4 regions of the Streptosporangium sp. NPDC051023 genome follow, and region 1 is predicted to be linked to each of the others. Evidence: riboswitches for the same ligand, from Rfam matches in the RefSeq annotation. Region 1 holds a riboswitch; each other region holds the start of a gene.
What was found. A riboswitch is a leader RNA that binds a small molecule or an ion and turns the genes downstream of it on or off. The one in region 1 is predicted to bind cyclic di-AMP.
Positions count from the first base shown of each region.

Region 1 (7,235 bases):
GGCGCCTGCGCTCGCCCGCGACGGTGTCGCGGAGCAGCAGCTCGAAGGAGGCGTCCGCGGCCTCGAAGGTGTAGCCCTTCGACTCCAGGTCCTTGACGCGCTCGACCAGCTCACGCGAGGTCTCCGGCGACAGCTCGTAGCCGAGTTCCCGCCCCTTGAGCTCGACGGAGGCGCGTCCCGCCATGTCGGAGACGAGCATGCGCATGTCGTTTCCGACCTGGGCCGGGTCGATGTGCTGGTAGAGGTTGGGGTCGACCTTGATGGCGCTGGCGTGCAGCCCGGCCTTGTGCGCGAAGGCGGAGACGCCCACGTAGGGGGCGTGCGAGTTCGGGGTGACGTTGGTGACCTCGGTGATCGCGTGCGCGATGCGGGTCATGTCCGCGAGCGCCTCCTGCGGGACGAGGTCGAAGCCCCGCTTGAGCTGGAGGTTGGCCACCACGGTGAACAGGTTGGCGTTGCCGGAGCGCTCGCCGTACCCGTTGGCGCATCCCTGCACGTGGGTGGCGCCCGCCTTCACCGCGGCCAGGGTGTTGGCCACGGCGCAGCCGGTGTCGTCGTGGCAGTGGATGCCGACCCTGGCCGAGGTCTGGACCGCGGCGTGGACGACCTCGGCGAGCTCGTCGGGAAGCATGCCGCCGTTGGTGTCGCACAGGGCGATGACCGAGGCGCCCGCCTCAGCGGCGGTGCGCAGGACCTCGAGCGCGTAGGCTGGGTTGGACGTGTAGCCGTCGAAGAAGTGCTCGGCGTCGAGGAAGACTCGCTGGCCCTCCGCACGAAGGTGAGAGACCGTGTCGCGGATCATCGCGAGGTTCTCCTGGAGAGTCGTGCGAAGGGCCAGCTCCACGTGCCGGTCGTGACTCTTGGCGACAAGGGTCACGACCGGCGCGCCGGATTCGCGCAGCGCGGCCACCAACGGGTCGTCGGCCGCCTTCACACCGGCTCGGCGGGTTGCGCCGAACGCGGCGAGCTGCGCGTGTTTCAGATCGAGCTCTGTTTGAGCCCGTCTGAAGAACTCTGTGTCCTTGGGGTTGGCGCCCGGCCAGCCGCCCTCGATGAAACCGACACCGAGACCGTCCAGGTGGCGCGCGATGGCCAGCTTGTCGACCACCGTGAGGTTGAGGCCCTCCTGTTGGGCGCCGTCACGGAGTGTCGTGTCGTACACGTGGAAGCGGTCATCAGCCATATCAGTCTCCTTCGCGGGTTTTCGATGATTCGCCGCGCGCTCATTCGGCTTCGAGAAACAAAAAAACCCCTCACGGACGTGAGAGGTCTGCGCGCTGGCGGTGTCCCTTGTCAGCCAGCGCGCCTGCCGATAATGAGCAGACCGTAGAACATGATGCTTCGGAGTCTGCCACACACCGCCACCACTTGACACATTGATCTCAGTATCCGGGACACGTGTCCCGTGGACACGGGGTCGGCGCATAGCGCGAACCGCTCGCACGGACTGGACCTGACCAGCAAGAATGGGTCGCATGAAGGCGACTTATCTGGACCCGGCCGTCGGGCAGTATCTGCTCGCGCACACCACCCTGCCCGACGACGTCCTCGACGCGCTCGCCCTGGAGACCCGGGAGGTGACCGGCGACAGGGCGGGCATGCAGATCTCTCCGGACCAGGGGCGGTTTCTCACCATGATCGTCCAGCTCAGCCACGCGGAGAACGTGGTCGAGGTGGGGACCTTCACCGGCTACTCCTCCATCTGCCTGGCCAGAGGGCTCGGCCCCGTCGGCAGGCTGACCTGCTTCGACATCAGCGAGGACTGGACGGCGATCGCCAGGCGCTACTGGGAGAAGGCGGGCATCGCCGAGCGCATCGAGCTCAGGATCGGGCCGGCCGCGGAACGGCTGCGGGAGCTTCCCGAGGATCACCCCGTCGACCTGGCGTTCATCGACGCCGACAAGCCCAGTTACCCCGTCTACTACGAGATCCTGATGTCCCGTCTCGCACCGGGCGGCCTGATCCTGATCGACAACACCCTGTGGAAGGGGCGCGTCGCCGACCCCACCGTCGACGACCAGGCCACCAGGGGCATCCGCGAGTTCAACGACCTGGTCACGGCCGACAGCCGGGTGAGCTCGCTGATGCTCCCGATCGCCGACGGCCTCACCATGATTCGAAAGCACTGACGAGAACTTCTCCGAACCACAGGCGAGCGGGAATCTTTACGGTTACTTTGGGTTGCGTGTCAAACACGTTGCGCCCACTCGCTCGGAGGGGATGATGAAGGCATGGCCAAAGTCCTGGACCGACCGACCACAAAGCCGCCGCAAGAGGACCCTCCCACCGAGCTTGCGAGGCGGCTCCCGGAGATGTGCGAAAGCTGGCCCGATCGACGTGTCGAGCTCATCGACGGCCGGATCGTGGTGAGGGAGTTGCCCACCGATACCCACAACAACATCGTCTTCTGGATCCTCATGCAGCTCGCCGGCGTCGTGACCGAACGAGGGTGGAAGATCTGGCCCGACATCAAACTCCACCTCGGCCCACAGGCCGATCGATACCGTCCCGACCTCACCGTCGTGCCGGCCAACCCCAGGATGTGGGACAGGAACGAGGTTTACGGCGACGTCACCCTCCTCGCGGTGGAAGTGGTTTCCCCGAGCAGCGTCAACGACGATCACGTCATCAAGCCGCGCAACTGCGCGCAGGCGGGCGTACCGCTCTATCTCGTCATCGACGTCTTCGAGGAGCAGGTGCGCCTGCTCAGCCGTCCCAATCACAAGGGATACCAGCAAGAGGTCATCACCAAGTTCGGTGGCTTCATAGAGCTGCCGGAGCCGTGGAACCTCACCATCGACACCAGCAGTCTGCCCGGGACGTAGAACCGCCGACGAGGAAAGCCCGGCCGATGGGGGCCGGGCTTTCCTTCCACAGGGGTACCGCCGCGCCCCGGAACGTTCACCGGATCACACGTCGCTCCTCGGCGCCGGTCAGAGCCATGTCATCGCTCGCCGGGGAACGTCTCGAACACGGTGAAGATCCGTGGTCGTCGCATCAGCAGATCTTGTGGACCCAGCCGTGGGTGTCGGGGCGGGAGCCGTACTGGATGCCGACCAGTTCCTCGTGGATCCTGGCGGTGACGGGCCCCCGGGTGCCGTCGCCGACGGTCCAGGCGCGGTCGGCGCCCTTGATCGAGCCGACAGGGGTCACGACCGCGGCCGTGCCGCAGGCGAAGACCTCGGTCAGCTCGCCGGACTCGCAGCCCGCCTGCCACTCCTCGATCGACAGGCGCCCCTCCTCCGCGGTCAGGCCGAGGTCGGCGGCGAGGGCGAGGATCGAGTCGCGGGTGATGCCGGGCAGCAGGGTGCCGGTGAGGGCCGGGGTGAGCAGGCGGTCGCCGTAGACGAAGAACAGGTTCATTCCGCCCATCTCCTCGACGTAGCGGTGCTCGTTCGCGTCGAGCCACACGACCTGGTCACAGCCCTGCTCGACGGCCTGGCGCTGCGCGACGAAGGCCGCGGCGTAGTTGCCTCCGCACTTGGCGAAGCCGGTGCCGCCGGGGGCGGCGCGGGTGTACTCGGTGGACAGCCAGACCGAGACGGCCTTGTCCGCGCCGAAGTAGGCCGCCGCGGGCGAGGCGATCACCATGTAGCGGTAGGACTTGGAGGGGTAGTTCACGCCGAGCGCGGCCTGCGTGGCGATCATGAAGGGGCGCAGGTAGAGGCTGTGGCCCGAGGTCGTGGGGACCCAGTCGCGATCGGTCTGGACGAGGAGCTCCAGTGACCCGACGAACGTCTCCTGCGGCAGTTCCGGCATCGCCATCCGCGCCGCCGACTGGTTGAAGCGGGCGGCGTTGGCGTACGGCCTGAAGGAGGCGATCGCGCCGCCCTCCTGACGGTAGGCCTTCAGCCCCTCGAAGAGCTCCTGGGCGTAGTGGAAGACCGCGGTCGCCGGGTCGAGGCTGAGCGGACCGTACGGCATGAGCCGCGCGTCGTGCCAGCCCTCCCCCTCCGTGTAGTCGATAGAGATCATGTGATCGGTGAAGGACTGACCGAATCCGGGACTCGCCAGTACCTGCTCTCGCTCGGCCGCGGTGCGCGCGTGGTCGGAGAGCTGCACGTCGAAGCTGAGCTTCTGAGCGGTGGTCATGACGGAGATCCTTCTCTTTGTGACGGACTGCACCTGAGTCCATTCTGCGATGGACCAGATAACGGGAAACTACTGCATCTATGTCGAAACCCGGCAGTGCCGGATGGGGCCGAACGAAAAAAGACGCGCCTGGCGGCTCCGAAGAGCCGCCAGGCGCGTCTGAGGTCGGGTAGGCGGCTTCCTCAGCCGGCTACTCGGGCGGTGATGTCGTCACCGATCTCGTGGGTGGTCCGCCCGGCCCGGCCGGTCAGGCGCTCGACCAGGTCGTCGGCCACGGCCTGCTCGACCCTGGCTGCCTCCTCGGCAAGGCCGAGGTGGTCCAGAAGCATGGCGACCGACAGGATCGTCGCGGTCGGATCGGCCTTGCCCTGGCCCGCGATGTCGGGGGCGCTGCCGTGGACCGGCTCGAACATGCTGGGCGAGGTGCGGTCGGGGTTGACGTTGCCGCTGGCCGCCAGGCCGATGCCGCCGGCGATGGCGGCGCCGATGTCGGTGATGATGTCGCCGAAGAGGTTGTCGGTGACGATCACGTCGAACCGCTCGGGCTGGTTGACGAAGAACATCGAGGCGGCGTCGATGTGGGAGTAGTCGGTCGTGACGTCGGGGTACTCCAGGCTGACCCGGTCGACGGTGCGGGCCCAGAGGTCACCGGCGAAGGTGAGGACGTTGGTCTTGTGGACCAGGGTCAGCTTCTTGCGCGGCCTGCTGAGCGCCTTCTCGAAGGCGTAGCGGACGACGCGCTCGACACCGTGGGCGGTGTTGAGCGACTCCTGGGTGGCGATCTCGTGCGGGGTGCCACGGCGCAGCACGCCGCCCGCGCCCGCGTAGAGGCCCTCGGTGCCCTCACGGATGACGACCATGTCGATGTCCTCGGGGCGCGCCTTGCCCAGCGGCGTCTCGACGCCGGGGAAGAGCTTGACCGGGCGCAGGTTGACGTAGTGGTCGAGCTCGAAACGGAGCTTGAGCAGCAGCTCGCGCTCCAGGATGCCCGGCGGCACGCTGGGGTCGCCGACCGCGCCGAGCAGGATCGCATCGTATCCGCGCAGCTCGTCGAGAACCGGCTCGGGGAGAACCTCGCCGGTCCTGTGGTACCGCTTGGCCCCCAGGTCGTAGCCGGTGGTCTCCACCTTCGTGCCGACGGCTTCGAGGACCTTCAGGCCCTCGGTGACGACCTCGGTCCCGATCCCGTCTCCGGGGATCACAGCCAGGCGAATGTTGCGCGAATCCATGACCGCACCCTACCGGTCTGTCTCGTCAATCGAACACCAATCTCACCCATCGGACACATCTTCCCTGAGCAAGGCTTATGAATTTTGTCCTATTTGCGATCTTTTGACCGTTTCGTTAAGGTCCTGGCCATTCGCATCGTCGCCTAATTCGCGCAGGCCACCCCCCTTTTCCGGCCTGCGCGGAGCCGGGGAACCACTTCCGGGGCCCGCGAGGCGTCCGGGCCGCACTCCGTCTCGCGGAGCCCGCCCCGGCCTCTCTCAACACGGGCCCCTTGGGGCGAGTCGGCGCTCTCTCGCGCCGTAGGGCGACCTCCACGCCCGAGCCCGACAGCTCACCCGGCCGGCCTTATGGAAGGAACGATCCTGACCGGCAAGACTTACCCCCGTGTCCTGACCCTGATCGTCACCGGCGCCACCGTGTTCGCGACCCCCGCCCTCGCGCTGGCAGACTCCCCGCTCGCGGCCCCCTCCCCCGCCCTCACCCAGGCCGGATTCTTCCTCGCATCCCCCGCCCCGAACTCGGAAATCTCAAACCCGGCCCCCTCCCCTCTCGTCTCGACCGACACCCCCCTCCCCTCACCGGAACCCACGACCACCTCCCTGCCCGGCACCTCCCCCGAGGTCAGGAAAAAAGTCCCCGCCTGGCGCAAGGCGATGCGGTGGGCCCTGTCCAAGCGCGGCGTACCCTACGTCTGGGGCGGCACCGGCAACGGCGGCTTCGACTGCTCCGGCCTGATGCTCCGCGCGTACGGCGCCGCGGGGATCCACCTGCCGCGCACCGCCGCCGAGCAGTACAACGCGTTCTCCAGGAAGATCGCCTGGAAGGACCTCAGGCCGGGTGACCTGGTCTTCTTCCACGGCCTCGGCCATGTCGGCATGATCACCAAGCCCGGCTACATGGTCCACGCCCCGCACACCGGCGATGTGGTCAAGGTGGAGAAGCTCGAGGCCTGGCGCCGTGCCAGCTTCGTCGGCGCCGTCCGCCCCGACCCGAAGGGAGTCAAGCTCTCCATCGAGCGGGCCGCGCTGGCCAAGCAGGTGAAACTGGCCACGCAGTCCGCCGAGGCCGCACAGCCCGACCAGAACCCGCAGACCGACCAAAGCGCCCAGACCGACCAAAGCCCCCAGACCGACCAGACGACCGACGGCTCGGCCGCCACGCGCGCGCCCGCCTCCTGACCCCGTCCCCTCTCACCCGGGACTCTCACCCGGGACGCCGAGGGCGGCCCGATCGGCGGAAAGCCGCTCCGCGATCACGCGCGTGATCGTGGAGCGGCTTTCCGCTCCGGTCTCCGCGGACCTCCCCGGCGGCCGATCCGGAGAACCTGGTCCACCGGCAGGCCAGGTCAGCCTTGACAGGCAGATCAGCCGTGACGGGCGGCGAAGATGACGTCCCACGACCGGCTGAGCGCGCGCACGACGGCACCGAGCAGCACCCCGCTGTCACCCAGGGTGCTGGCGACCACGGTGGGGCGCAGCGGGCCGAGCTCGGCGATCCTGGAGGAGATGGAGTCGCCGAGGAGGTCGAGATTACGGCCGACGCCACCGGCGAGCACGACCACCTCGGGATCAAGGACCGAGGCCACCGCGACGATCAGGCTGCCGATCCTGCGTCCCTCGGCCTCGACGACGGCCAGGGCCGCGGGGTTCCCGGCCGCCGCGGCACCGAAGACCTCCTTCGCGCTCCGCAGGCACAGCCCGGCCGCGCGCGCCGCCCGCACCACGCCGAGGGCGCCGGTCACCGCCTCGGTCGGTCCGTGCTCCAGCTCCTCCCGGCCGGAAGCCGTCCCCTCCGCGACGGGCAGGTAGGAGACCTCTCCCGCGGCTCCGCGCGCCCCCGAGTACAGCTCACCGTTGACGACGATGCCCATGCCGACCCCGGTGCCGATGGACACCAGCGCGAAATGCGACCGC
Region 1 is NZ_JBFBCE010000023.1:73,564-80,798, reverse strand. Features, by position in the region: gene cimA (citramalate synthase) at 1-1,183, opposite strand, end outside; gene AB0395_RS17455 (class I SAM-dependent methyltransferase) at 1,476-2,129, shown strand; gene AB0395_RS17450 (Uma2 family endonuclease) at 2,232-2,825, shown strand; gene AB0395_RS17445 (branched-chain amino acid aminotransferase) at 2,998-4,092, opposite strand; gene AB0395_RS17440 (3-isopropylmalate dehydrogenase) at 4,275-5,321, opposite strand; cyclic di-AMP (ydaO/yuaA leader) riboswitch at 5,467-5,682, shown strand; gene AB0395_RS17435 (NlpC/P60 family protein) at 5,670-6,500, shown strand; gene AB0395_RS17430 (ROK family transcriptional regulator) at 6,686-7,235, opposite strand, start outside.

Region 2 (7,235 bases), on a different contig from region 1:
TGGTGGTCCGCAAGGGCAACGCCGTGCTGGTCTACCTGTGGGCGGGAGAGTACGCCAAACCGGTGAAACGTGACTGGGCAGACCAGTTGCGGGACGCCACCCGGATGACAGCCAAGGTTTGCGCCGTGGCCGCCTGCAAGTAAAGAACAAAACAGCCAAAAAGGTGAGCTAACCCTTACTGATTCTGTACTATTTCGCCCCAGGTCTTTGCGTGGGGAGGCGGCGTCGTGGCCGTGGCGGGTAAGCCGGGTGGGTTTGTGCGGATGCCGATGGCTGCAGGGCTGGCCCTCGCGCTTCTCCTGCTTCCTGTGGGCGGTGCGATCGCCGAGCCGAAGCCGACGATCGCGCAGGCCAAGAAGAAGCTGGACAAGCTCAACGACCAGGCTGATCAGCTCGTCGAGAAGTACAACCAGGCCAGTGAGAAGTGGAAGAAGGCCCGCAAGAAGTACCGGGGCCTGAACGCCGACCTCACCAAGCAGACCGCGAAGGTGGCCGGGCTGCGCAAGGATCTCATCACCATGGCCGTCAGCACCTACCAGGGCGGTTCCGTCGGCTGGCAGAACCTCGTCGGCCAGGGCAACCCCAGCCTGGTGCTGAGCGGCCTGGCCGCGGCCGACCAGATATCCGCCTCCCGCGCCCAGACGCTGAACGCCTTCGACGAGGCCAACAAGGCGCTGCGCGACAACCGCGACCAGGCCAAGGACGCCCTGGCCGAGGCCGACCAGACGCGCGACGAGCTGGCCGACGAGAAGGCCAAGGTCGAGAAGATGGTCAAGGACCAGACGAAGGTCCTGCGCGATCTCGGCACCTTCAGGAGCGGCGACCCCAACAGCACGGGAATCCAGTACAACGGCCCGGCCTCGGGTAACGCCAGGGCCGCCCTCAGCTTCGCCTTCGCCCAGATCGGCAAGCCGTACCGGTACGGCGGCACGGGGCCGGACGGCTGGGACTGCTCCGGGCTCGTCCAGGCGTCCTGGCGCAGCGGAGGTGTGAGCCTGCCTCGCACCACCTGGGAGCAGTGGAGCTGGGGCTCCAGCCGCAAGGTCTCCCTGAGCGAGCTACAGCCCGGTGACCTCCTGTTCAGCAACGGCCTGGGTCACGTGGGCCTCTACGCGGGCGACGGCAAGATCGTTCACGCTCCCCAGACCGGTGACGTCGTCAAGGTCGTCCCGCTGTCGTCGTACGGCGGCCGCCTGGTCGGAGCCGTCCGCCCCTGACCCGGCACTGACCCGTCACCGACTCATCCGGTGCCCCGTCCCGGCGGTTCCCGCCTCCGACGGCCCTCCGTCCGCTCCGGGGGGCCGGTGTCTCAGGTTTCCCGACGCCCTCGGGGCGCCTGAGACGTCTCTAGAGAGGCTCTGAGGGCCGGGCGGGGGTCTTCGGGGGGTCTTTCTCCAAAGTGTCCCTACGTGGCGCGTGGAGCGTTCCCTGGCGTCATGGGGAGCGATCGTGTGGAGCGTTTCCTTACGCCACGTAGAGCGACAGGGTGTCGGCGACGCAGGCGGCCCTTCTCTGGCCCTCGACCTCGACGGTCATTCTGATCTTCACCAGTTTCCCCGCGGGGGAGTTCTTGACGTCGGTGAGCTCGGCGCCGCCACGCACCCGGGAGCCGACCCTGACCGGGACGGGGAAGCGGACCTTGTCGAGCCCGAAGTTGACGCCCATCGTGATCCCCTCGACCTGGAAGATCTCGGCCATGAAGGCGGGCAGCAGGGCCAGCGTCAGGTAGCCGTGGGCGATGGTTCCGCCGAAGGGGCTGGCGGCCGCCCGCTCGGGATCCACATGGATCCACTGGTGGTCGCCGGTGGCGTCGGCGAACATGGCGACCTGCTCCTGGGTCACCTCGCGCCAGGCGCTGTGCCCCAGATGCTCTCCCTTGGCCGCGGCGAGTTCCGCGAGGCCGGCGAACGATCTCATGCCCCAGATCATGCCCGATCGGGCATCGCGTCGCGAACGCGGCGGTTCGTGTGGACCGGTGGTCGTGCGGGGCCTGATCCCGCGCCCGCCGGGCCGTTCCAGGGCTCGGTGGGAACGATGAAGATCGATAACTGATGTGATGTATGTGACACATGCGATGGCTTTCAGGTGGTGCGCGCGGAATGTGACGAGAGTCATATTCGAATGGCGGAAATGCCTCGCCAGCAGGCATTTCATAAACGTGAAAACTTTTTTTCGATCTTCGGATTTGGTCGGACCTTTGCCGGAACTTGGTAATCGGGGTACCTTCTGGCGGTCGCGGTGAGCAAGCCATGCCATCGCATCGAATGCCGGTCTCACGGGCCGGTGTCCATATAAAGATCCAGCTGGTCACCGTGTCCCATGGGGTTCGCCCCGCCGCGGTGGCCTGCCGAGTCCGTGCAGCCAGGAGGCATGGAGCCGGGGAACCATTCGGCCATTGATCTATGGCCAGGGGTGAATCGACATGTCTGTTGTCGTAGGGCTTCTTCCCAGCCCGAATCCGTCAGCTAACCCGGTAGGCATCAGTGGAAGTCCCAAGGAGAAATCCTGTCTACCACCCCGCACAACCCCCGTTTGTCGCGCCTTTTCCGCCTTTCCCTCGGCGGATTCGTCCTCACGCTGACCGCCTCAACCGGAGCGGTGGCACTGGGTTCCACGACGGCACAGGCGACGACGGACATCGCGGCCGCGGTTCAGGTCAAGAGCACGGCGAAGACTCGCGTCAAGCGCACGGCGAAGGCCGCAATGAGCCGGGCAGTACGGCAGCAGGCCAGGGCCAGGACGGCCGTGGCGGCGGCCAAAAAGCAGATTGGCGACCCATACCGGTGGGGAGCCTCAGGCCCGGGTGCGTTCGACTGCTCGGGGCTCGTCCAGTACGCGTGGCGCAAGGCCGGCGTTTCCCTCCCCCGGGTCACGGGCAGCCAGTACCGCGCGGTCAGGAAGAAGGTCTCGTGGAGCAGGTTGCGCCCCGGTGACCTGCTGTTCTTCTACGGTAAGGGCCACGTGGGCATGTACGTGGGCCACGGCAAGATGGTCCACTCGCCGAGCAGCGGTAAGACGGTCAGGATTGTGACGTTGAAGGGCTACTACAGATCCGCCTTCGCCGGAGCGGTTCGTCCCGGCGGCTGACAGAGCGGGATACGGTCCCGTCCATGCTCCCCGATGGACGGGACCGTCGCATGCCTGCCGGGCGTCCCGGCAGGCGGTTCCGGGCGGTTCCGGGCGGCTGCCCTGCGGGCGGGTACGGCCCCGGCGGGTGCCGGTCGAGTAGCATCAGCTGACATGTCCGTCCCGAAAGGGCGCCGCGCCGTGCTCGCCGGGATGCTGGCGCTGATGAGCACGGGGCTGGCCGGTGGGGCGCGGCCCGCCTCGCGGACGGCCCGCGACCTGTGGCCCGGTGCCGCGAGCGTGGTCCGTGGCGAGTGCTCGCTCGTCGTCGGCCACCGTGTCCCGCTCGCCGAGCTACGGGATCTGGCCTCAAGAGCCGACCGTGCCTGCCGTACCCTCGCGGAGATCTGGGGGCCGGTCAAGGCGGTGATCCTGTTTCCCGCGACCGACGCGGAGGCGGCGGAGATCACGGGAGCGGCGGCGACCGGCGGCCTGGCCGCGATGGCGACCGCGGACCGGGTGGTCGTCCTGCCGACGGGCTACGCGAGACTCAGTCCGGCCGGCAGGGATGTGGTGATCGCCCACGAGCTCACCCACGTGGCCACCGGCGCGACCCGGGGTGGCCGGGTCCCCATGTGGCTGTCGGAGGGGTTCGCCGACTACGTGGGCTACCGCGACGCGGGGATCGCGGTGCGGGTGGCCGCCGCCGAGCTGGCGGCGGAGGTGCGCGCGGGCGTCCTGCCCCCCGGGCTTCCCGGGGCCGCCGACTTCGCCCCCGGCGCCCCCCGGCTGGCGCAGGCCTACGAGGAGGCCTGGCTCGCGTGCCGGTACGTCGCGGAGCGCTTCGGCGAGAAGGCACTGGTAAGGCTTTACGGTAGCGATGTGGGCAGCACACTGGGCCTGTCGCGGGCGGGGTTCACCGCCGCGTGGCGCGACCACCTCCGGAGGGAACTCGCATGACGCGGACCGTGACGGATACGCCATCGGGTCCGCGGGGGGTGCTGAAGGGGGCGGGATGGGCGATGGCCATCCTGGGGGTGGCCACGCTGGCGGTCGTCGCGCTCACCACCCCGTGGCGGGCGCTGCCCGCGGGAGCCCCGCCCATCGAGCCCGATCCGGCCCGTGACTTCACCGCGGCCCAGATCGCCCGCTCCGAGGCCTTCGACGCCGCGATCGGCGTCCCCGCCTACCTGTCGCTCGGCCTGACGCTTGTCGTCGCGGGGGTGCTGGTCGGCACCCCGCTGGGCGCGAAGCTGCTGGCCCGCCTGCGGGGGCCGTGGTGGCTGCGGGTGCTGTTCGGCGTCCTGGCGATCTCGGCGGCCGTCGCGATCCTGCGCTGGCCACTGGGCATGTGGTCGGAGACCTACCTGCGTGAGTTCGGCCTGTCAACGCAGACCTGGGCGTCGTGGACGGCCGACCGCCTCAAGAACATCGGGATCGGCACCGGGCTGACGGCGATCATGGTGCTCGCCGTGGTCGCGCTGGCCCGCCGCTACCGTCGCTGGTGGATCCCCGCCGCGCTCGGCGCGTTCACGCTGACCGTGGTCGCCTCCTTCGCCTACCCGGTGGTGATCGAGCCCCTCTTCAACGACTTCACGCCCATGCCCGCGAGCACGCTGCGCGCCGACCTGCTCGCCATGGCCAGCAAGGACGGCGTGCCGGTCGAGAACGTGCTCGTGGCCGACGCCTCCCGGCGGACGACCGCGCTCAACGCCTACGTCTCCGGATTCGGCGCGACCCGCAGGATCGTGGTCTACGACACGCTGTTGCGGGCGCCCGCGGACCAGGTCGAGCTGGTGGTCGCGCACGAGCTCGGCCACGCCAAGGCGGGCGACGTGCTGTACGGCACGCTCGTCGGCGGCCTGGCCGCGGCCTTCGGGGCGTGCCTGCTCTATCTGGTGGGCTCCGCCGGGCCGGTACGGCGCCGCACCGGGGTCCCCTCGATCGCGGACCCGAGGGCGGTCGGCCTGCTGATGGGGCTGCTGTCCCTGGCGACCGTCCTGTCGGGGCCGGGGCAGAATCTGGTCAGCAGGCACATCGAGGCCCGCGCCGACGCGCACGCGCTGGACCTGACGCGAGAGCCCGCCGTTTTCGTGTCCATGCAGAAACGACTCGCGATAACCAATATTTCGGATTTATCGCCAAATATCGTTGAATATCTCCTCTATGCCTCTCATCCGACGGCGCCACAGCGCATCGCGATGGCACGTTCCTGGGCCCTGCTGAACGGCGTCGGACAACCGTGAAACGCACTCTGATCGTCACCAACGACTTCCCGCCCAGGGCAGGCGGCATCCAGTCGTTCGTGCACGGCCTGGCCGCCTGCCGCCCACCGGAGTCGGTGGTCGTCTACGCTCCCCGCTGGCCGGGCTGGGCGGCCTTCGACGCGCGGCAGCCGTACCCGGTCGTGCGCCATCCCACCTCCCTGATGTTGCCGACCCGCGCGGTCGCGGGCAGGGCCGCGGAGCTGGTCGCCGAGTTCAAGTGCGAGACGGTGGTCTTCGGGGCGGCGGCGCCGCTCGGCCTGCTCGCCCCCCGGATGCGCGCGGCGGGCGCGCGGCGGATCGTCATGGTCACCCACGGCCACGAGGCGGCCTGGGCCGGGGTCCCGGTCGCCAGGGGACTGCTCGCCAGGATCGGCGGCCACGCGGACGCGGTGACCTATCTGGGGGAGTACACCCGGCGCCGCCTCGCGGGGGTCGTTCCCGAGGACCGGCTGGTACGGCTCGCCCCGGGCGTCGACACCGGCGTGTTCCGGCCCGGCGCGGGCGGGGACGGGGTCCGTGCGGCCCTCGGCCTCGAGGGGCGTCCCATCGTGGTCTGCCTGTCGCGTCTCGTGCCCCGCAAGGGCCAGGACGTCCTGCTGCGGGCCTGGTCCCGCGTGCTGCGCTCAGTGCCGGACGCCCTGCTGCTGATCGTCGGCGGCGGGCCGTACCGGAGGGCGCTCGAACGGCTCGCCCGGCCACTGGGCGGCTCGGTCAGGTTCACGGGCCCGGTGCCGTGGGCATCGCTGCCCGCCTACCTCGACGCGGGCGACGTGTTCGCCATGCCGTGCCGTACCCGCCTGGGCGGCCTCGACGTCGAGGGGCTCGGCATCGTCTACCTGGAGGCCTCGGCCAGCGGGCTGCCCGTGGTCGCGGGCTCGTCGGGCGGCGCCCCCGACGCGGTCCTGGACGGCGAGACGGGCCTGGTCGTGGACGGCACCTCCCCGGACGCGGTCGCCGAGGCCGTCGTCGGACTGCTGTCCGACCCCGCGGCGGCACGCGCGATGGGGGAGCGCGGGCGCGCCTGGGTCGAGCGGGAATGGGACTGGAAGCTCGTCACCGACCGCTTCGCCGGCCTGCTGGAGGTGCCGCCGGGCACGGCGGCGGTCGCGGGGACATGACGGCTTCCGTCCCGCGGGTCACCGGCCCTGGGTTCGGAATCGGGCGGACGGCCACTCACGGTGGAGGCGGGGCGGCCTACCTCGGCGAGCCCTCTCGACGACCCTCCTGATAGACCTCCGGCAGGGGAACACTCGAGAAAGAACAGAACCATGATCGAGACAACACCTGCCGGTCGCGCGGGCGCCGATCTGACCGGGCAGGTCGCGATGGTCACCGGTGGCTCGTCCGGCCTGGGGTATGCCATCGCGCTCGCCCTCGCGGAGGCCGGCTCGACCGTCGCGGTCGTCGGCCTGCGGCAGGAGACCAGTGGGCGGGCCGCCGCGCGGATCACGGACCTCACCGGGCGGGCGGCCCTGGCGCTGGCGTGCGACGTCAGCGACGAGGACGCCGTCCACCGGGTCGTGGACGAGGTCGCAGGCCGGTCCGGCCGACTGGACATCCTGGTGACCAGCGCCGGGATCCAGGCAAGAGGCGAAATCGGCGACCTGAGCGCGGCCACGCTCCGGCGCTGCCTGGAAGTCAACGTCGTCGGGACCTTCCTGGCCTGCCAGGCGGCCGTCCCGCTGATGCGGGCGGCGGAGTACGGCCGTATCGTCACCCTGGCCAGCGCGCTTGGCCTCGTGGGGGCCGCGGGCCGGGCGGGCTACGCCGCCAGCAAAGGCGCGGTGGTCCAACTCACCCGGAGCCTGGCGGTCGAACTGGCCGGCACCGGCATCTGTGTCAACGCCCTCGCACCCGGGCCGTTCCGCACCCCGCTGAACGAGGACGCCGACGACGACCCGC
Region 2 is NZ_JBFBCE010000010.1:120,358-127,592, reverse strand. Features, by position in the region: gene AB0395_RS09410 (hypothetical protein) at 1-143, shown strand, start outside; gene AB0395_RS09405 (NlpC/P60 family protein) at 270-1,217, shown strand; gene AB0395_RS09400 (MaoC family dehydratase) at 1,465-1,917, opposite strand; cyclic di-AMP (ydaO/yuaA leader) riboswitch at 2,336-2,495, shown strand; gene AB0395_RS09395 (C40 family peptidase) at 2,533-3,087, shown strand; gene AB0395_RS09390 (hypothetical protein) at 3,241-4,026, shown strand; gene AB0395_RS09385 (M48 family metallopeptidase) at 4,089-5,312, shown strand; gene AB0395_RS09380 (glycosyltransferase family 4 protein) at 5,309-6,451, shown strand; gene AB0395_RS09375 (SDR family oxidoreductase) at 6,602-7,235, shown strand, end outside.
Region 2: another riboswitch for cyclic di-AMP. It lies ahead of AB0395_RS09395 (C40 family peptidase); the one in region 1 lies ahead of AB0395_RS17435 (NlpC/P60 family protein).

Region 3 (7,235 bases), on a different contig from region 1:
TGTGCCCGGCCGCGACCCTGCGGACACCCGCGGAGAGCTGCTCCGGGCTGACGCTCAGGCTCATGAACCCGAGCGCGTGCACGGCGAAGGCCCTGCGGACCTGGCTCGGCTTCGGGCGGTGAGCCATCAGCAGAATCCCGCAGCCGGGGGCGTCCTGGTGCAACCTGAGCGCCACGGTGAACCCGTCGGCGCCCGGGAGGTCCAGGTCGATGACCGCCGTTTCCGGCTCGTGCTCCAGGACAGCGGCCACGACGGCCTCCCCGTCGCCGACCTCGGCGACGACCTCCAGATCGGCCTCGCACTCCAGCGAGGCCACCAGGCCTCGACGGACCACGGGCCGGTGCTCGGCAACCAGGATCCCGATCACGTTCTTTCCGTCCCCGCTTTCTCACTGGGTCACCAAATGGTCGCTCACTGTCAACGAAGTCTGTCTGTTCGGCAAAGCCCGCGCAAGTGGCCGTTCGGGAAGGCGTACTTCTCACCGAGCCTGGGCCCGCGATAATTCGGCTAATGTCTTAGGGGCGTTGTCCGTGGCTCCGCGACCGGGGGGATGAACCTGTGAGCTGGTTCTTCGGGATCGCCGTCTTCTTCTTCGGGCTGATGGCGTCGATCGCGTTGCACGAGGTGGGTCACCTGGTGCCGGCGAAGCTGTTCGGCGTCAAGGTCACCCAGTACATGGTCGGTTTCGGCCAGACGATGTGGTCGCGTCACAAGGGCGGGACCGAGTACGGCGTGAAGTGGATCCCGCTCGGCGGCTACATCCGGATGATCGGCATGCTTCCGCCCAGGCCGACCGACGACCCCAACAAGCTGCGCGCGGTCTCGACCGGCCCGTGGCGGGCCCTGATCGAGAACGCCCGTGAGGTGGCGCTCGAGGAGGTCAAGCCGGGCGACGAGGACCGGGTCTTCTACCGCAAGCCGTGGTGGCAGAAGGTCATCATCATGGCCGGTGGTCCCGCGATGAACTTCGTGCTGGCCTTCGTCCTGTTCGCCGTCGTGATGATGGGCTTCGGCGTCGCCGTGCAGAAGACGCAGGTCGCCTCGGTCCCCGCGTGCGTGAAGACCACCGCCGAGTACGCCAAGAACGCCACGTGCACCTCGGCCGACAAGCCGAGCCCCGCCGCGGCGGCCGGCCTCAAACCGGGTGACGTCATCGTGTCGGTCGCGGGCAAGCCGACCGCGACCTGGGAGGCGGCGACACGGGCCATCCGCGGCCACGGCGCGGGGACCGTCGCGATCGGGATCAAGCGGGCCGGGCAGCCGATGACCCTGAACGCCACCCTCATCGCCCAGGACCGGGAGTCGCTGGACGAGCCGGGCAAGATCGACAAGGCCGTCGGCTACCTGGGGGTCAGCCCCACGACGGTCGTCGAACGGCAGAGCCTCGGAGCCGTGACCACCCAGATGTGGAACCTCACCTCGGCGACCGCCGGTTCGCTGCTGCGCTTCCCCGAGAAGATGGTCGGCGTCTGGAACGCCGCCTTCTCCGGTCAGGAGCGCGACAAGAACGGCCCGATCGGCATCATCGGCGCCGGCCGTATCGGCGGGGAGATCGCGGCCTCCGCGGCCCCGCTGGAGAACAAGATCGTCACCTTCATCAACCTCCTCGCGGGGTTCAACCTGGCGATCGGCCTGTTCAACCTGGTCCCGCTGCTTCCGCTCGACGGCGGTCACATCGCGGGCGGCCTGTGGGAGGGGCTCAAGCGCGCCTTCGCCCGGGTGACCCGCCGTCCCCTTCCCGGGCACGTCGACATCGCCAAGGCGCTTCCACTGACCTACGCGATCGCCTTCGTGATGGTCATCATGGCGGGACTGCTGATGTACGCCGACCTGGTCAACCCGGTCCGCCTGTCCGGCTGAGCCCGGCGGGCAGGGCACGTGCGCCCGTGCGGGCCATATCCGCCGTTGAGGCCGCGCGCCGGTAAGGTTACGCCGTGAAGGACGGGACGCCGGGGGCGGCGATCGACGTGGCGCTGTTCCGGCTGCGCCGGATCTGGGCGCGGCCGCTGCGCACGCGCAAGGCCGCGGACCCGCAGCGGTCGGTGCAGATGTCGAACGTGATGGTTGTGCACGCCGTGCACAAGCTGAGCCTGGACGTTCCCGAGGTGACCGTCGGCGCGGTCGCCGAGCAGTTGGACGTCGACCCCTCGACCGCCAGCAGGCTGGTCAACGACGCGATCGGCGCGGGGTTCGTCGAGCGAGAGGAGTCCGAGGTGGACGCCAGACGGGCCCGGCTGAGGCTGAGCCCGAGGGGACGGCGTGTCCTGGAGGTGGTCGTCGCCTCCCGGCGGACCTACGTGGACGGCCTGATCGCCGACTGGGACGAGGCGGATCGGGAGACCTTCGCCAGGCTGCTCACCCGCTTCGCCGAGGCGAGTGCGGCCTGCCCGCCCGATCTGGCGGGCCTCGACCGGCTCATCGCGGAGGCGATCGAGGAGACGGCCGCGAGCACTACTCTCCAGTGACGCCGTCGATCTGCTCGCGGATGATGTCGGCGTGGCCGTTGTGCCGGGCGTACTCCTCGATCATGTGGACGAGGATCCACCGCAGCGAGACGTCCTCTCCTCCGCGCTGCTGCCCGCCCAGGGTGTCCAGGGAGAGCCCGGTGTAGAGCTCGCGGACGCCCTCGATCTCGGCGCGCCAGCGGGTGAGAGCCTCCTCGGCCGTGCAGGAGTCCAGCCGGTCGAAGTCACCGTCGGGATACTGTTCGTTCCAGTAGAGCGGCGGGTTTTCCTCACCGTTGAGGATGTTGCGGAACCAATAGCGCTCCACCTCGGTGATGTGGCGGACCAGGCCCAGCAGGGACAGCGTCGACGGTGCGCAGGGGCGCAGGCTGAGCTGTTCCTGTGACAGCCCGGCGCACTTGACGGCCAGGGTCTCCCGGTGCCAGTCAAGCCACGCGTACAGCATGGTCGCCTCGTCGGCGATGAAGGGCGGATCAATGCGGTCATCGGTCACGGGATCCAATCCTGTCCCGGGGCGCGACCGTTGTCATGCGGTTTTACCGCGCCCGCCCCGCGCCCGCCCCGCGCCCGCCCCGCGCCCGCCCCGCGCCCGCCCTGCGCCCGCCTCGTGCTCCGAGACGCCTGTCCGAGGAGCCGCTGGGGCGCGCATGTGATCGTCGTCAGTCACCGCCCGCCCCCTTCGTCCCGGAGCCCGGAGGCGACGGGAGCGACGAGGGCGGCGGAGGTCCGGGTCTTCCCCGCTCGGCGTCAGTACATCGAGATGTGGACGTGGTCGTAGTGGTTGGCGGTGATGCCGCCCCGGTTCGACATGGCACGCCAGCCGGAGCCCGTGTTGATGCGCTGACGCCAGATCACGTACTTGACGCCGAGCCTGTCCTTGTTCTTGAGGGCCCAGGCGGCTATCTCGTCGCCGAGCCTGACGTTGTCCGCCGTGGGCAGGGAGCCGCCGGTGCTCATCATGAAGTCACAGGCGCGGCCGAGCGGGTGCTCGCCACCGTCGTTCTCCGCCCGGTAACAGCCCACCTCGTGGGGCAGCTTGAAGGTCTGTCCGATGGTCTCGCGCATGATCCGCGTGCGGTCGGTGATGTTGTCCTCGCCGGTCGGCAGCTGGGGAGCCCAGCTGCCGTCGGAGCGGCGCCCGCTGCCCGTGGGAACGAGTTGGTCGAGCTTGTCCTCGATAGCGCGGATCACCTTCTCCGCGTCCGCACGCTGGATCTGCACCGCCTTGGCCTCCTGTCCGATCTGTTCGGTGAGCAGGGCCGCCTTGTCCGCGGCCTGTTTCATGAGATCCCGGCTTCTGGCGAAACCCTGCAGGTAGGCACTCTGCTGGGCGGTGAGCTGTTCCATGACGGCGGCGCCGCCCATGGTCGGGGCGAACAGCATGGAGGGCAGATCGAGAGTGCCGCTCTGGTAGCGGAGCTGGGCGATGGAGTCGACCTGCCTGCCCGCCTCCGCGTAGGCCTCCTCGGCTCTGCGCAGGTCGGCTCTGGCGGCCTCCTCGGCTTTCTGTGCTTTTCTCAGCGACTCCCGCTTGGCCGCGTAGGCCTCGATGAGCCTGTCGACCTTCTTGGTGAGCTGGGCCAGCTCGGTGCGGAGCTGGGACTCCTTCGGCTTGGGCGCGGCGTTGGCCGTGCCCGCCGCGCCGAGGGTGAACGTGAGGGCCGAGACCAGGGAAACGGTCACGACCGCATGGCGACGGAACATGGGGGACAGAGCCGCCACAGCTCTCCTCTCCTCACGCCGGCCGGGTTAGCTGACGGGTTCGGGCTGGAGGAAGCCCTTCCACCGAAGTGGTTCACCCCAAATGCATGGGTCCCCGGCTCTCAGGCGAGGCGCCTGAGATTAGGCATATCGAACTGTTTGTCCGATGCGTGAGGATAGTAGTGGTAAATGAGAGGTCATGCGACCCCAAGACGAGACCAAGTGGTGATCATTTCGTGATAACGGCGCGCAGGCGCCGGGCGGTCTCCTCGGGGAGGACGTCGTTTACGAAAGCCCCCATGGCCGACTCGGACCCGGCGAGATATTTGAGTTTGTCCGGTGCGCGGCGGATGCTGAACAGTTCCAGGTGCGCGTACGACAGCTCCCGGCCGATGTTCACCGGCGCCTGGTGCCAGGCGGAGACGTACGGCATCGGCACCCCGAAAAGTCCGTCGAGGCGGCGCAGCACCTCGGTGTAGAGCGGCCCGAACGCCGCGCGCTCCGCGCGGTCGAGCGCGCCGAGGCCGGGCACCTGGCGGTGCGGATAGAGGTGGACCTCGACCGGCCAGCGGGCCGCGGCGGGCACGAACGCCGTCCAGTGCTCGTTCGCCGCGACCACGCGGATCCCGGCCTCCCGCTCCGCGGCGAGCACGTCGGCGAAGAGGTTGCCTCCGGTTCGCTCCCTGTGGCGTCGCGCCGCGTCCAGGGAGAGCCGGGTACGTGGGGTCACGTAGGGGTAGGCGTAGATCTGGCCGTGCGGGTGGGCCAGGGTGATGCCGATCTCCGCTCCGCGGTTCTCGAAGCAGAACACCTGCTCGACCCCGGGCGTCGCGGAAAGCTCCGCCGTACGGTCGATCCAGGCCTCCATCACCAGTTCGACCCGGCCGGGTGAGAGCTCGGCGAAGGAGGAGTCGTGCTCCGGGGTGAAGCAGACGACCTCGCACCTGCCCACGCCGGGCCGGACCTCGCTCAGGCCGCCGACCTGTGAGTACGTGCCCAGGTTCGCGGAGAAGGAGGGGAAGCGGTTCTCGAAGACGACCACGTCGTACGAGGGGGAGGGAATCTCGGTCGGGCGGCCGGGGGCGGACGGGCACAGCGGGCACTCGCTGGCGGGCGGCAGGAACGTGCGGTCCTGGCGGTGCCCCGCGACCGCGATCCACTCCTCGGTGAGCGGGTCGTAGCGCAGCTCGGAGGCGACGGGGCGGGGTGGCAGATCGCGCTCGTCGGCCGCGCTGCGGTCCGCGTCGTCCCGCCGATCGAAGTAGAACAGCTCGCGTCCGTCCGCCAGCCGGGTAATCGTGCGTTTCATCGGTCCTGTGCCTCGCTCTCCCGCCGCGACTCGGTGACGACGAGCTCGCCGACCCTGGCGGCGAGCTCGTCGCAGGCCTCTTCCGCCAGGCCCGAGTCGGTGATCAGGACGTGGGCCTCGGTCAGCGCGGCGATCGTGCTGATCCCGACCGTCCCCCACTTGGTGTGGTCGGCGGGCACGACCAGGCGGTGCGCCGAGGCGACCAGCTCACGGTCGGTCTCGGCCTCCAGCAGGTTGGGCGTGGTGAACCCGGCCCGGACGCTCATTCCGTGCACGCCGAGGAACAGGGTGTCCACGTGGAGCCCCCTGATGGCCGCGACGGCCACCGGGCCGACCAGCGCGTCCGACGGGGTGCGCACTCCTCCGGTCAGCACCACGGTGCGGTCGGCGCGCGGGGAGCGGTGGAAGACCTCGGCGATCCGGATCGAGTTGGTGATCACGGTCAGCTCGGGCACGTCGACCACGAAGTGGGCGAGCGTCCAGGTGGTGGTCCCCGCGGAGAGCGCGATGGCCGTGCCGGGCCTGACGAGCCCGGCTGCGTGCCGGGCGATCGCCTCCTTCTCCGGCTGCTGGCGCGCCGACTTGGCGGTGAATCCGGGCTCCTCGGTCGAGCCGGGCCCCGCGGCCGTTGCCCCGCCGTGAACCTTCTCCACAAGGCCGCGCTCGGCCAGCACCTCGAGATCCCTGCGGATCGTCATGTCGGACACGCCGAACTCGCGGACCAGGTCGGCGACCCTGACCCCGCCGCTGCCGCGCACCCGCTCGAGAATCGCCTGCTGCCGCTGCTGGGCGAGCATTGACCCACTCCTTAATCCACCAGATTCCAGCAAATTACCACAGAAGAACCTGGGTGAGATGTTGGTTCATGGGGAATAATCGCTCACAGTCGCTCAAGCTCGGCGTGGATGTTCGCCCGTGCCCGCGCCTCGAAGTCGGCGATGTGGAAGATCACCGGAAGGTCGAGCAACGAGCGCAGCACGGCGGCCCTGCCCTCCCTGAAGGCCTCGTCGGGGACGAAGGAGTACTCCTCGCGCACCGCGGCCGTGTAGGCCGCGTAGTCCTCGGGGGAGGAGGCCAGGATCGCCAGGTCGGCGTCGCACAGCACGGCCCCGTCGGCGTCCCCCGGCTCAGGGGCGTGCGTAAGCGTGAGCCTGACCAGCCTGGCGACCGTGCCCACCGCCTCCGCGGGCATCCCCAGCTCGGGGAGCGCGCGCTCGGCCAGCCTGGCGCTGCGCTCCTCGTTGTCGCCGCGCCGGGGATCGTAGACGGCATCGTGGAACCAGGCCGCGAGCCGTACCAGGTCCGGATCGACCGCGTGGCCGGCCAACGCGTCGATGTGGGCCAGCACGGCCTCGAGGTGTGTCGCCGTGTGATATCTGCGGTGCGGCTCGCCGTACCGGGAGATCAGTTCCCTGCCGAGGTGGTCCGCCTCGGCTCCGGTCAGGGACCGCCAGCGGTCCATCAGCTTCTCGCTCATGCGAAGGAAGCCTAGAAGCACCCCCGCGCCCGTGCTCCGGCGTCCGCACGGCGTCGTTCCTTGGGCCTTGTACGGCAGCCGCTCCGGGAGGAACGTGAAAGCCGGACCCCGGGAAAACTCGGGCGGGTCCGTGAGAGGAGTGGCGCGCATGGGCAAACGAGCACGCAAAAGCCGTGCCCGCAGGAAGCGCAGGGCCAACCACGGCAAACGCCCGACGGCCCGTTAGCCGAGACCGTCCCGGGGGTGAGGAGTCCCGAGCCCGTCAGCCGCGGCGGCCCCACGA
Region 3 is NZ_JBFBCE010000016.1:20,831-28,065, reverse strand. Features, by position in the region: gene AB0395_RS13100 (response regulator transcription factor) at 1-367, opposite strand, end outside; gene AB0395_RS13095 (site-2 protease family protein) at 559-1,860, shown strand; gene AB0395_RS13090 (MarR family winged helix-turn-helix transcriptional regulator) at 1,935-2,465, shown strand; gene AB0395_RS13085 (DinB family protein) at 2,452-2,958, opposite strand; gene AB0395_RS13080 (hypothetical protein) at 3,213-4,148, opposite strand; cyclic di-AMP (ydaO/yuaA leader) riboswitch at 4,190-4,324, opposite strand; gene galT (galactose-1-phosphate uridylyltransferase) at 4,396-5,475, opposite strand; gene AB0395_RS13070 (DeoR/GlpR family DNA-binding transcription regulator) at 5,472-6,272, opposite strand; gene AB0395_RS13065 (metal-dependent phosphohydrolase) at 6,356-6,952, opposite strand; gene AB0395_RS13060 (TIGR03086 family metal-binding protein) at 7,215-7,235, opposite strand, start outside.
Region 3: another riboswitch for cyclic di-AMP. It lies ahead of AB0395_RS13080 (hypothetical protein); the one in region 1 lies ahead of AB0395_RS17435 (NlpC/P60 family protein).

Region 4 (7,235 bases), on a different contig from region 1:
GGCGGTCTACACGGCGACCGGCACCGCGGCCGTGGTGCACACCCACTCGACCTTCGGCACCGTGGTCGCCACGACCATGACCGAGCTGCCGCCGATCCACTACAACACGATGCTGCTCGGCGGCACGGTCAGGGTGGCCGAGTACGCCACCTACGGCACCCCCGAGCTGGCCGCGAACGTCAGGGCCGCCCTCGGGGACAGGCGCGCGGTGCTGCTGGCCAACCACGGAGGGGTGACCCTCGGCGACGACCTCCCCCAGGCCTTCGAGGCGACCAGGCTGCTTGAATGGCTGTGCGAGGTCTACGTGCGGGCCAGAGCCGTCGGGGAACCTAGGACACTCACCGAGGAGCAGCTCTCCGCCGTCGTACGGCGGGCATCCCACACCCCCGTCTTCCCCCGCCGCGAGAGCAGCGAGAATCGCGAGACCTGAGCGGAACGCCAGAACCGAGCAGAACAGGACATCCGGTCCTAGGAAGGGCCGGGGAGCACCTCTCCCCCGTCTCTTCTCGCCTTTCCAGGCCCCGAGCCCACCCGGGCCCCCTCCAGGACCCCCAACGTGAGGATTGACGCGATGCCTCTCCAGCTCACCGGAACGCCGAGCGACCCCGACCTGATCCGCCTGCCCTGGGACGTCCCCCTTGAGGAGTGGCCGTCTCACCACCTGGTGTCCCTGCCGCGTGGCATCTCGCGGCACGTGGTCCGCTTCGCCAGGCTCTCCGGCAAGGTTTACGCGATCAAGGAGATCAGCGAGTACTACGCCAAGCGCGAGTACCGTCTGCTGTGGGACCTGGGCAGGATGGACACCCCCTCGGTCGAGCCGGTCGCCGTGGTCACGGGCAGGACGGACGCGAACGGGGAGCCGCTCGACTCGGCGTTGATCACCCAGCATCTGCAGTTCTCCCTGCCCTACCGGGCGGTCATGTCGGGAACCGTCCGCCCCGAGACGCTCAACCGGCTGCTCGACGCGCTGGCCGTCCTGCTGGTCCGGCTGCACCTGACCGGCTTCTACTGGGGTGACTGCTCGCTGTCGAACGTGCTGTTCCGCAGGGACGCGGGCTCCTTCGCCGCCTATCTGGTCGACGCCGAGACCGGCGAACTGCACCCCATGATCAGCGAGGGGCAGCGTCTCCACGACATCGACCTCGCGCACACCAACATCTTCGGCGAGATGCTCGACCTCCAGGCGGGCGACATGCTCCACTCCTCGATCGACCCCGAGGAGGTCGCCGACTCGGTCTGCGCGCGCTACCACGGGCTCTGGGGCGAGCTGACCTCCGACGAGATCATCGAGGAGGTGGACTGGCACATCATCGACCAGCGGATCCGCAGGCTGAACGACCTCGGCTTCGACGTCGCCGAGATGATGGTCCGCCGCAAGGCGGGCACGGGACGGCTGATCGTCCGGCCCAAGGTGGTCGACGCCGGTCACCACCAGCGCAGGCTGCTCAGGCTCACCGGGCTGGACGTCGAGGAGAACCAGGCAAGGCGGCTGCTCAACGACCTCGACTCCTTCCGGGTCTCGCAGGGCCTGCGCCACGAGGACGAGGCGATCGTGGCCCACCGGTGGCTGGCGGAGGTCTTCCAGCCGACGATCGATGCCGTCCCCGCGGAGATGCGACGCAAGCTGGAACCCGCCCAGATCTTCCACGAGGTGCTCGACCACCGCTGGTTCACCTCGGAGGCGGCGGGGCACGACGTCGGACTGCCCGCCGCCGTGGAGTCGTACGTGAAAAACGTTCTTATTTACAAGCCAGACGAAAAGGCGCTCATCCCTGACGAGTAGAAAATATCCCCTACTCCGTAGGAACAACCTCCTACCGTGACGCTGATTCCTCTTCCTCTTTATATCTGACTTTTCATGAGGACACCCGAATTCAGGGTGATATCCCTACGCTGACCGGGCGACGTTGTGAAGTCGTTGGCGAGGGAGATCCCGTGCTCGGAATCGAAGGCTGCCTGACTGAGGTCATGTCCATCCCCGGCGCGCTGGACGCGATCCTGATCGATCAGACCAGCGGGACCGCCGTCGCGGCCGGCGGCCTGAACCGCCATCTCGACGTGGAGAGGTCGGCCGCCGGACTGAGCGAGACCCTGCGGGCGATGTTGGACGGGCTCACCACGACCTCCGCCAACGAGATCGTCCGGATCCGTGATGTGATCATAACCACCGATGACGGACACCATTTACTGAAACCGCTTGAAACGGTATTCGATGGCCCTCTAGTGATTTATGTCCGCCTCGATTCACAGCGCTCCAACCTGGCCCTGGCACGCCATCGACTTCAGGCGCTTTCCGGCCGCCTGATAACGACCTGAAGCCATGCCCACAACGCGGAACCTCCTCAGCGAACTGGCCGCCGACCGGGCGACCGGCGCCCTCCATCTGGGCGGAGCCGGGACGTTCTACCTCACGGACGGTCACGTTACCTGCGCGGAGAGCCCCGTCGCCCCGCGGGTCGAGGACCTGCTCGCCGCCTGCGGCAGGGTCTCGGACCAGGCCGTACGGCAGGCCATGCGCGCCGCGGCCGAGGGCAGGCTCGGCGGCGAGGTGCTGGTCACCCAGGGCGTGCTCACCAGGGGCGAACTGGAGTTCTGCGTGCTCTGCGCGGTGCTCGACGCCGTGTACTTCCTGTTCGACGCCCCGGAGCACGGAGCGAGGTTCCGCCGGGGAGAGCGGCACTGGCTCGGGCCGCAGTGGTACTTCGACATGACCGGACTGCTCCGGGAGTACAAGAGAAGGAGGACGCAGTTGGACCGGACCTGGCCGTCCGCCGATCTGGACGCGCTCCCGGTTGTCCCCGTCGGCCGCGTGCCCGCGCAACGGGTGGTCCTGACCTCCCTCCAGTGGGAGGTCGTGGTCGGCGCCGACTCGACGGCGACCCCCGCGGACCTGGCCCACCGGCTGGGACGCCCCGCGTACTCGGTGCTGCTGGCCGTACGGCAGCTCGCCGCGGCCGGGCTCCTCCGTGTTCCCAGGGGCGAGATCACCGCCGCGCCCGACCCTCCCGCCGCGCCCACCACGCCCGGCGCCCTGGACGACACACCCATCACGCGCGGCGCCCTGGACGACGCCCCCACCCGGCCCGACACGCGCGTGGGCGCACTGCCCAGACGGGTCGCGGGCACCCGCGAGATCAGGGACGCGGTCGCGGACGGGACCGACACCGCGGAGGCGGCGCAATGGCTCCCCCTGACGACGGGGGACCCCGCCGACGTGGCCCTGCTCATCCGGCTGAAAAACGCATTGGAGGCACTCACATGAGCTCGGTCCGATGCCAATAAGGCTGCGGACACTGAAGAGGACCGGAAGGAGGGTGCCAGTGGAACTGCGCGACGAGGTGCGCCGGGAGATGACCCTGCTGCGCGAGCGGATACCGGACGTCGACGGAAGCGTCGCGTGCAGCGTCGACGGCCTGACCATAGCCAGCGACCTGGATCGGGCCTCCGAGCAGACCGGTGCCCTTTCCTCCGCGTTGCTGGCCCTCAGCCGCCGGATGGCGGACATGGTCGGCAAGGGCGCCTTCGAAGAGACGCTGATCTCCGGCACCAACGGCTACGCGGCCTTCTACGCGGCCGGACCCAAGATCGTCCTCACAGTCCTCGCCCGCCCTGGGACCAACCTCGGGCTGCTGCGGCTGGAGGGGCGCAAGACGGCGGCGAACCTGGCCGCCATCACATCTCGCACATGGACAACCCAGTGACCGGAGGCATGAATGGGCAACATGGACATCTCCCTCAAGGAGATGATGGCGATCGACGGGGCGGTCGGCTCGGTGGTCGTGGACTACAACAGCGGCATGGCGCTGGGCGCCCTCGGCGGCTCGAAGGACCTCGACCTGCAGATCGCGGCGGCCGGTAACACCGAGGTCGTCAGGGCCAAGATGCGGACCATGGAGTCGCTGGGCATCAAGGACGGCATCGAGGACATCCTGATCACGCTCACCAACCAGTACCACCTGATCCGCCCGATCACCGGCAGGAACGGCAAGGGCCTCTTCCTCTACCTGGCGCTCGACCGCACCCGGGCCAACCTGGCGCTCGCGCGGCACAACCTCCGCGGCATCGAGGAGAGGCTCGAGATCTGATCCTCCGGTACGGCACGTCCCCGGGAGGCGCGGGCCGTACCGGAGCTCCCCCTCCCCCGAGGCGGTGAGCGGCGTCGACCGCGGCGACGAGTCCGTCAGATCACGCGGAACAGCACGTCATCTGACGAAAAGAACAAGAGCGGGCACCCGTTTGGGTGCCCGCTCTTGCTTTTCCAGGGGGTGCGGGGGTTCGCCGGGGGGGCGGGGAGGTGGGGATCCCTCGGGGGCGAGGACCGCCGGGGGACGCGGAGCGGGGGGGTGGGGGTGGGGGAAGGAGGGCCGGAGGCGGAGCGGGGACCCTCGGGGCGGGGGCGGGGGCGGGGGCGGAGGCGGAGGCGGAGGCGGGGATGGGGATCCGGGGGGTTCGGGGGGTTTCCGAGGGTGGGGATCGAGGGGTGGGGATCGGGGGGAGACGAGGACGGGGGATCCTCCGGAGGTCTCCCCCGGCGGGAGCCTAGGGGCGCGCCGCGTCGGCCAGAGCGGTCGTCGGGGGCGCGGCCGGGTTGTCGTCCATGACCTTCCAGGCACCGCTGGCGTACGCGACGGGGTAGTTCTTCTTGCCCACGCCGTCGCCCCACTTGGTGATGACGTAGTCGACCTTGATGTGGCCCGCGCCGTCGACGCCGTCAACGCCGAGCGAGCTGGAGTTGAAGGTGCCACCGGTCAGGTCGGCGAAGGTCTTGGCGTCGAGGTCGATCATGACACCGCTGCTGGAGGGCACACCGGGACCGCGGTCCCCGACGAAGAACTTGGCCTTCTTGCCCTTGTAGATGACGTACCCCTCGGTGAACAGCGGCCAGCTCGGGCTCGCGATCATGCCCTTCTGCATGGGCTTGCCGCTCGCGGGCAGGCCGGTGTCCCCGGCGCGGCCCGAGGAGTCGTCCCAGAAGTAGGAGGCCTTGGTAGAGCCCTTGAGCAGGGCGGTCTCGGAGGCGGCGGGAGCGGTGGATCCGGTGCCGGTGTCGGCCGCGGCGGGAAGCGCGGAGACGACGCCGGCGGAGGTGAGGACGCTCGCGCCCAGCAGAGTGGCGGCGATCAGGCGGTTACGCAGGGCAAGGGAGAAACGCATAGAAAACAGGCTCTTTCGCGAGGGAACAGGACAGCCTCGTGCGCCAAACGAAGAGAAGGCACGGGCGTGAGCGCTCACAGGGAAGAGAAGTCGCAGCCGGAGAGACCGGACGCTACGCGGAGCGCGGTGCGAGGTGGGGTGCCGCGGTCAGGCGCGGCGGAAAAGTCTTAGTAGATCCGCACGAGTGCGGTGCTTGCCGGCACGAAGGCAACAAAGCGATCCATGAGGGGATCTCCTCTCCATCTCGTCTACCGGGTTAGCTGACGGGTTCGGGCGGTGGAGTTGCCCTACCGCCGCAGGTTCGCGGCGGATTCACCCCAAGAAGTGGGTCCCCGGCTCCCGTGACCCCTCAGGGCTTCGGGATTCGACGTCTGCCGGCCGCTCCTTCTCGTGAAGGGCAAGTCACCGACTGAGAACAACTAGGACACTACCCACCAGAAGGTGTCAAAGCAAAACAAAAGCCATGAAAACCCCAGAAGATCTACCTTCAATGCCCAAGAAAGGGGCATTGGCCACCCCTTGACCTTGCTCCTTCCTGGGCGTTAAGTTCATTGAAACTGTTAGGAAACTTACCTAATAATTTCCTAGTGAACATGCCTCTGACCTGCAGGTTCTCCCTCTTACCCCCCGAAGGAGACACTCTCCATGAACAAGCGAAGGATCGGCCTGACGGTGGCGGCCGCAGCCGCCGCTCCCGCCCTGCTGGCGACGGTGATGGTCAACTCGGCATCCGCCCACGGCTCGATGGGAACGCCCGTCAGCCGGGTTTACGCCTGCTATCTGGAGAATCCGGAGTCGCCGGACACCCCCGCGTGCAAGGCCGCGGTCGGCCAATGGGACACCCAGCCGCTCTATGACTGGGATGAGTTGAACATCGGCACCGCCAACGGCAAGCACAGGGAGATCATTCCCGACGGGCAGCTCTGCAGCGCCGGGCGCGCCAAGTACCGGGCATACGACGCGCCCCGCACCGACTGGCCCTCGACCGCGCTCCCGACCGGAGGCGGCCCCTACACCTTCCGCTACCCCTACACCGCCGACCACCCCGGCACCTTCGAGATCTACATCACGAAGGAGGGCTTCAACCCGCTCCAGCCGCTGAAGTGGTCGGACCTGGACACCACGCTGCTGGCGAAGGTGCGGAACCCGTCCAAGGTCAACGGCGAATACGTCATCCAGGGCCAGCTGCCCGCGAGGACGGGCCGCCACATCGTCTACTCGATCTGGCAGCGCTCGGACAGCGCCGAGGCGTTCTACACCTGCTCCGACGTGACCTTCGGCAACGTGTCCACCCCCACCCCCACCCCCACCCCCACCCCCACCCCCACCGTGACGCCGACCGCGACCCCGACCGCGACCCCCACCGTGACACCGACGGTGACGCCGACCCCGACCCCGACCTCGACCACCTCCCGGCCCTGGGCGGCCGGTGTCTCCTACACCGCGGGGAACCTGGTGACCTACGGCGGCGCCACCTACCGGTGCCTGCAGCCGCACACCTCCCTGCCCGGCTGGGAGCCGTCCAACGTCCCCGCACTCTGGCAGCGCCTTTAGAACCCTGTAGAACCCTTTAGAACCCTGTAGAACACAGCACCGTCTGGACACCGCGCCGCCCGGAGAGCAGTGCCCGTACGGGCGGCGCGCCTGCGGGACCCGCGAGCGGCGCCCGGTCCCGCAGTACCGTGGACGCGTGCTGATAGTCCTCGGCTGCGCGGTGCTCGTCGTGGCGCTCTACACGCTGGCGCTGTACGGCACGGCCGGAACCGCCGCACTCGGAGCGGTCGCCGTCACGCTGGCCGTCGCGATCGTGATCGGCATAGACGGCGGGAGCGTCAGGGGGGGCGCCGGGTTCGGGACACTCACGGCGGGCGGCTCGGCCGTCGTGTGGTCCCTCGGCCGCTCTCACAGACGCCGCAGGGCGGGCCGTTCCGCGCTCGCCGCCTACCGCGCCGCCTCCGCGGCCGTGCCCCGCCTGGCCGCGACCGTCGAGCGCGACCGGATCGCCGCCGAGCTCCACGACGTGGCCGCCCATCGGCTCACCGGGATCGCAGTCGCCTCGGCCGCCGCCCTGCGACTCGCCG
Region 4 is NZ_JBFBCE010000011.1:140,406-147,640, reverse strand. Features, by position in the region: gene AB0395_RS10295 (class II aldolase/adducin family protein) at 1-430, shown strand, start outside; gene AB0395_RS10290 (DUF4032 domain-containing protein) at 572-1,783, shown strand; gene AB0395_RS10285 (roadblock/LC7 domain-containing protein) at 1,936-2,316, shown strand; gene AB0395_RS10280 (hypothetical protein) at 2,321-3,262, shown strand; gene AB0395_RS10275 (roadblock/LC7 domain-containing protein) at 3,321-3,701, shown strand; gene AB0395_RS10270 (hypothetical protein) at 3,714-4,085, shown strand; gene AB0395_RS10265 (hypothetical protein) at 4,540-5,154, opposite strand; cyclic di-AMP (ydaO/yuaA leader) riboswitch at 5,385-5,534, opposite strand; gene AB0395_RS10260 (lytic polysaccharide monooxygenase) at 5,800-6,708, shown strand; gene AB0395_RS10255 (ATP-binding protein) at 6,845-7,235, shown strand, end outside.
Region 4: another riboswitch for cyclic di-AMP. It lies ahead of AB0395_RS10265 (hypothetical protein); the one in region 1 lies ahead of AB0395_RS17435 (NlpC/P60 family protein).